One region of the Oceanobacillus sp. FSL W7-1309 genome, then DNA from elsewhere that is predicted to be linked to it. Evidence: riboswitches for the same ligand, from Rfam matches in the RefSeq annotation. Region 1 holds a riboswitch; each other region holds the start of a gene.
What was found. Region 1 has a riboswitch for S-adenosylmethionine ahead of NST46_RS08885 (MetQ/NlpA family ABC transporter substrate-binding protein). Riboswitches for the same ligand answer to the same signal wherever they lie in the genome.
Positions count from the first base shown of each region.

Region 1 (2,252 bases):
CGCTCTGGAAATATAATTCGCGCATCCAGTGGTGGCTGGTGATCCCCCCTTGCGCTATCGCACTACGGTGTCTCACCTATGCCTTACCTCCCGCTGGAGTCTACGTATAATTCCTGCGCTAAGCTTATGCATCGTTCGTCTTTAACATTAAACACTTTTGTATGTCCCAGCTTCAATTTTTCGATAGGTTATACGTCACGTTCTTTCCATGCTCTACAGGATAAAACTGATTCCCGCCTGTCTCTTCATCGTACTTTCGATTGAAGCTCATCCCTTCAATAGCCGTAAGTACAAGGTCTACTGTAATAACGGGGTTTTCCCCTTTTACAAGATGACCGCCGAAAACATTTCCTTCTTGATCACACATCGTACCGTGAAAGTGAATATCATAGTCACCATCACGCTGACATACAACCCCAGTCCCTTGTAAAAACTCAATTGGTCCTTGTCTTACCTGCAAATCTCCATAGCCAGCACCAACTTTTGATTCACTATTTGCTATTAAATATAAATAACCGGCTTTCTTAAAGCTGCCAAAACAGCTGCTGATTACAGCCGATTCAATATCATTTTCTTGACATAGCCGCTCAATTCCGGTTAGAAGATCCGTTTCTGCTAATAACCTAGCCGCAAGAACTGTTCCTGCTTTCCCTTTTGCAAAATGTGCACGACACAATGACACAATTCATCTCTCCCACTCACGAAACTGAAAATTCTAATTATCTCAATAATAAGGGGAGTCCCAAAAGAAATGCAAGAATAAATAAAATAAGTATTGACTGAATTAGAATTATACGTTAATTTAAATAAATAGAATTGAATAGACTACATCTCTTATCAAGAGTAGCTGAGGGACTGGCCCGATGAAGCTCGGCAACCTTTTATGTTACAGCATAGAAAGGTGCTAAATCCTGCAAAACATAACGTTTTGAAAGATGAGAGAGGACCTCTGTATATATACAAGCCTCTCTTTCTTTTAAAGAGAGGCTATTTAATTATCAGCAAGTTTACTATATTACAGGGGGTAACAAAATGAAAAAATTTGGAATTGTGTTATCAATTATTTTATTAGCTGGAGTACTAGCTGCTTGTGGTAATGACGCCTCTGGCAGCACCGACGCACTAAATGAGGATAAAATAGTGGTTGGTGTTACTGCTGGTCCGCATGAACAAATTGTAGAAGCTGCTGCTGATGTTGCTGCTGAAAACGGACTTGAGGTGGAACTAAAAGTATTCTCTGACTATGTCCTACCGAATACCGCATTATCTGAAGGCGACTTAGATGTGAACAGTTATCAGCATGAGCCATTCTTAGATCAATTTAATGAGGATCATGGGACAAGTTTAGTGCCGGTTGGTAAAACTATTTTAAACCCAATGGGTGTTTACTCTGAAACATATGAGAGCATCGATGATATTCCGAATGGTGCAACATTTGGCCTTCCAAATGACCCAACAAACGGTGGTCGCGCACTATTTATTTTGGAAGAAGCCGGGATTATTACGTTGGAAGAAGACAAGAAAGAGACAGCTTCCATTCATGATGTTGTAGATAATCCGAAAAACCTGGAATTCATTGAATTAGATGCAGCACAAATTCCAAATCAACTTAGCGAAGTCGATGCAGCTGCAATTAATACGAATTTCGCTTTAGGAGCAGGTATTAGTCCAAAAGAAGATTCAATTCTATTAGAATCCACCAATTCTCCATATATAAACTATATCGTTGTACGTGCTGAAAATGAAAATGACCCAGTCGTTAAAAAATTCGTTGAAGCATATCAATCTGATGAAGTGAAAGCATTTATTGAAGAAGAATTTCAAGGCTCTGTAATTCCAAGCTGGGATGAATAAGTAAATAAAAGCGGAAGCGCCCGGTTATCGACATACCGACTGTGCCCCGAACTTTGGGATGGTTCTGCCTGTCGAACATTCTTACGGAGGAGATTCACTCCAAAGTATAAGATGATCTATGACTTTCTCTTCTATGGGCGGAAGTCAAGTTCATCTAAAAGGAAACATGCCCCTTTAGGCGTATGCCGATGTTAGGCGTAGAAATAATTCAGCCAAATTTTATACTTCAGTATTTTAACAAAAGAATGTTGCGACTACTGGAGCAGCATTCTTTTTCGAAAGGAATGTAGGTTAGATGATCAAATTAGAAAACATCACGAAAGTTTTCCCATCTAAAAATGGGGACGTAACAGCTGTAAATAATGTTAACCTTCATGTTAAAAAAGGAGAAATCCACG
Region 1 covers NZ_JBBOBX010000001.1:1,880,972-1,883,223, reverse strand. Annotated here, with positions in the region: gene NST46_RS08890 (PPC domain-containing DNA-binding protein) at 173-682, opposite strand; SAM riboswitch class I at 832-942, shown strand; gene NST46_RS08885 (MetQ/NlpA family ABC transporter substrate-binding protein) at 1,033-1,854, shown strand; gene NST46_RS08880 (methionine ABC transporter ATP-binding protein) at 2,150-2,252, shown strand, end outside.

Region 2 (2,252 bases), 1.8 Mb from region 1:
AATTACGTAATTCTTCAACCTTAGGCATTACTTGCTTTGCAAAGCGTTCCAATTCTTCAAGCTGTGGAGAGCATTGTAATAATAGTTGATCTACTCCGGCTGCTTCATAAGCTAAAATTCGCTTTGCAATTTGTTCCGGTGTGCCAACAAGATTCGGACGCAATCCCCGGTTTGATACTGAGTAATCTTGCAATTTAAGCTGTTGCTCAAGCTCTGACTTCGTTGTAAAATCTTTCATACCTGCATAGCCTGCAGCATCTTTAACTGTCGTAATACGGTGTAATTCTTCCTGTGCCTCTTCCTCCGTATCTCTGCAAATAACATAGGCAGCCATACTAAATGATTGCAATGCTTCTTTTTCAGCCTTCTTTCTACGTCTCTTCATATCTTCAATTTTATTCCTAACTTCTTCCACCGTTCCGCCATGCATCACATATGCGTCACAATAAGCTGTAATAACTTGCTTTCCTTTTTCACTCTCACCACCAGCATATAAAATTGGATTTGGCCGTTGAACTGGCTTTGGTGATAAATTTGTATTTTTAATGTTATAAAACTTTCCATCATAAGAAAATGTCTCTTCCGTCCATAATCCTTTTAAAACTTCTAAAAATTCACTTGTACGATCATAGCGATCATTATGCTCTGTAAATTCTCCACCATACTGTTTGGCCTCTTCCTCCCACCAACCAGAGACAACATTTAAAGTGAATCGACCATTGCTAATTTGGTCAATATTTGCGGCCATTTTAGCAGTTACCGCCGGGTTATGGAATACCGGTCGGACAGCGGTCATAATTTCCATTTTCTCGGTAACAGCTGCCAGTGCTGCGGCAGTTGTCCATGCTTCAATAGAATCGGCTTCAATCCCTTTAATATCATTCAAATATAATTCAGCTATTAACGTTGTATCATAACCCCACGTTTCAGCGTGTTGAATGACTTTCTTTGCGTAATCAAATGTTGGTGGCATATTTTCATCCTCTACATTCCTTAGCCATCCACCAAAAATCGGTAACCAAAACCCATATTTCATTGTTCCATCTCCTCCTAACTTCTGTTCAACAAAAAACCTCTATTCTAGGATAAGAATAGAGGTTTTACATATTATGTATGTATGCTCTTCTTATCTTCCAAGCAGTCCGCTTGATGGAATTAGCACAGTATTCTTAAATGAACCTGTTGCCGAGGATTCTTTGGGCCATGTCCCTCCACCTCTCGTGATAAGATAAATCAAATAATGAAGTTGTTGGTTGAATAATAATATAGAACTTAAGAAATGTCAATCAATTAATTCTTATAATTCTTAGTTGACTTATATGATTTGATATATTAGAATATATCCAACAATTGAAAATTCTTATCAAGAGAAGCTGAGGGAACTGGCCCTATGACGCTTCAGCAACCACTAATTATTTTAGAAAGGTGCTACTTCCAGCAAGATTTTTTCTTGAGAGATAAGAGCTGATAAATGATGTAGTGTACCCTCTTTTCTCTTTTTAGAAGAAAAGGGGGTTTTTTACTCGTATTAAATATTTAGTACCTGTCAACTAAATTTAAACTGTGAACTAACTGCTGTGGTATGAGCAATTCCGCTAAATATACACAATGATCTAGCACTAGCGGTGGAAACAAACAGTGACTTCTGCCGGGGGACGGAGCCATAGTGAGACTTCAAAAACGACAGTTCAAAAAGGTTCACGGGTCCCCCGAATAAAGCGTAGTGTGTTTCCGTAGCGAGTATACGTACCAATCCATCATTACGGATTAGTGCAATTTCTCAAAAGTCTAATATTAACCAGTGTTTCGTAGAGTACAAATAAAAAGCTAAAGGAGAATGTTTACATGAGCGAGATTGTAATTCTATCCGGAAGTCCTTCTGAGTTTTCAAGATCTGAGCAGGTGCTTAAATATTTGGGTACTTTATTAGAAGGTGAGCAATTCTCAGTAACGCATATTTCCGTAAAAGATGTAGCCTATGAAGATTTATTTCAAGGAAATTTCAATAGTACTGCTGTTAAAGAAATTGCAGTCAAAATCCAACATGCCAAAGGACTAATCGTCGGATCACCAGTATATAAAGGAGCATATTCCGGTGTACTAAAAGCTTTGATTGATATATTGCCACAGGATATTTTGAAACATAAGCCAGTACTACCGCTTATGACAGGTGGAAGTCCCTCCCATTTACTTGCTGTCGAATATACGTTAAAGCCGGTTCTTGCTACATTAAAAGCACATAATTTAAAAGG
Region 2 covers NZ_JBBOBX010000001.1:127,402-129,653, forward strand. Annotated here, with positions in the region: gene NST46_RS00595 (LLM class flavin-dependent oxidoreductase) at 1-1,036, opposite strand, end outside; SAM riboswitch class I at 1,124-1,230, opposite strand; SAM riboswitch class I at 1,358-1,464, shown strand; gene ssuE (NADPH-dependent FMN reductase) at 1,846-2,252, shown strand, end outside.
Region 2: linked by a shared signal. The riboswitch ahead of NST46_RS00595 (LLM class flavin-dependent oxidoreductase) and the one ahead of NST46_RS08885 (MetQ/NlpA family ABC transporter substrate-binding protein) in region 1 are both predicted to bind S-adenosylmethionine.

Region 3 (2,252 bases), on a different contig from region 1:
TAATTTTCCGTTATTCTCGTTTAGAAACATTCGTTCGATATACTATTATGCCATAGATTACACTTTTTTTCTAATTGATTCCTATACCGAACTTGGCTAAGAATAGATAGGCTGCATTCAAATACTGTTATATTTTTTTCTGCACCACTACAAAGACATTTTTGCGATCCGTGAAGTTATTCTGACGAGCCCAATCTTCTACCATATACGTAAAAACTAGATCTTGCTTTCGTTTACTTAACATTTCTTTGTCCTCTGGATATTAGATTGAATACATTTCCTTCGCAGTTAGATTTAAAGCCATAACAATATTGTCATCTATCTTTTCAATCAAAAGGCAGATATAAGTAATACATCATACTTTTTTCATACACAAAAATATATTAGGTTTTTATTACGCTTATATTTTCCAAGTGAATGGTTAAACTAGCCTCATTGGTGTAAATAATCACCACAAATTTTCACAGGAGGGGCGATAATGTCTGAGGAAAATAAAAACCGAAACAAAGATAAAGGAAAACAAAACAATCACAATAAACATAATAGGCAAGGCAATAATACGGAATTCGCGAGTGAAAATAGTGAGTTTCTAAACTTAGACAATAAGAAAAACAAACGTAAAAGGTAGCATCTTTAGAACAAAAGCGGAAGCATCCGATTTAGCGATGTACCTACGACACCCCGAACTTCGGGTGGTCCGGCGGGTCGAACATTCCTACGAAAGAGATAAAGAAAGCATCTCCCTTTGGGCGTAGTCTAGTTTTAATCGCCCATTCTGTTACATGGTGTCAGTGCCCGCTTTCACCACAGGGGGATAAGTGCGACTAATCCTCTGGCACATAAAGCTGAGTCAATGGTTAAATGTTAACTCAGCTTTATGCTTTACGAACGAAAACAATAAAACGAAATGCCTCTTGCTTTTTTCAGATTTCTAATGTAAGGTATTACTAATATAATTTCGAAAAATTACATAAATCTATTTAATTCTTATCCAGAGAGACGGAGGGACTGGCCCTTTGATGTCTCAGCAACCAGCCGATAGCGGTCCGGTGCTAATTCCAGTAAGCAACTATCCAAGTTGCTTAGAAGATAAGAAGAATGCTGTGCTATTAAGAGCAATCTTCTTATCTGAGGGTTGCTCTTTTTATTTTTTCTATTGGAGGCTAAAAAAATGACAAACAACAGGTTACAAACGAAATTCGTACAACTAGGAAATAAGAGTGATGAAAAAACAGGCGCAATTAATCCACCCATTTACTTATCTACTGCCTATCAGCACAAAGGCCTTGGACAGTCAACTGGATATGATTATACAAGAACGAAAAATCCTACCCGAACTATTTTAGAGGAAGGTATTGCTGACTTAGAGACAGGTGATTCGGGGTTTGCCTGTAGCTCGGGGATGGCAGCTATTCAATTAGTACTATCCCTTTTCCGTTCAGGTGATCATATCCTTGCACCTGAAGACTTATATGGTGGTACCTATCGGATTTTCGAACAATATGCAGAAACCTACCAAATTGAGACTACTTACGATACGTTTGAAACAGTTGAAAAAACGGAGCAGTTAATTAATGAACGTACGAAGGCTCTTTTTATCGAAACACCTACAAATCCATTAATGCAGGAAATTGATATTCTTAGCTACGCAACATTAGCCCAGAAGCATAAGCTTTTACTCATTGTTGACAATACCTTTTTAACACCTTACTTACAACAGCCACTACAGTTAGGGGCAGACATTGTTATCCACAGTGCGACCAAATATATTGGCGGTCATAACGATGTACTAGCTGGATTAGTTGTTGCAAAAGGAACAGAAATCTGTGAAAAGCTATCCCAGAATCATAATGCTACTGGTGCGGTACTCTCGCCTGTTGACTCTTGGCTACTTATTAGAGGATTAAAAACATTAGCGCTCCGTGTTGAAAGACATGAAGAGAATGCAAAAAGCATAGCAAAATTTTTAAATAAGCAACCAGCAGTTTCAAATGTATTTTATCCAAATAAGGGTGGAATGCTGTCTTTCTCTCTCAAAGAGGAACAATGGGTCGATCCATTTCTATCTTCATTAAATTTAATCGTTTTTGCTGAGAGCCTTGGAGGTGTAGAAAGCTTTATTACCTATCCAACAACGCAGACACATGCTGACATACCAGAACAGGAAAGAATTCGTCGAGGCATAAGCAATCATTTACTCCGATTTTCTGTAGGTATTGAGCATGTTGAGGATTTAAAAGCAGATTTACAAC
Region 3 covers NZ_JBBOBX010000002.1:249,945-252,196, reverse strand. Annotated here, with positions in the region: gene NST46_RS13880 (hypothetical protein) at 479-628, shown strand; SAM riboswitch class I at 985-1,096, shown strand; gene NST46_RS13875 (methionine biosynthesis PLP-dependent protein) at 1,172-2,252, shown strand, end outside.
Region 3: linked by a shared signal. The riboswitch ahead of NST46_RS13875 (methionine biosynthesis PLP-dependent protein) and the one ahead of NST46_RS08885 (MetQ/NlpA family ABC transporter substrate-binding protein) in region 1 are both predicted to bind S-adenosylmethionine.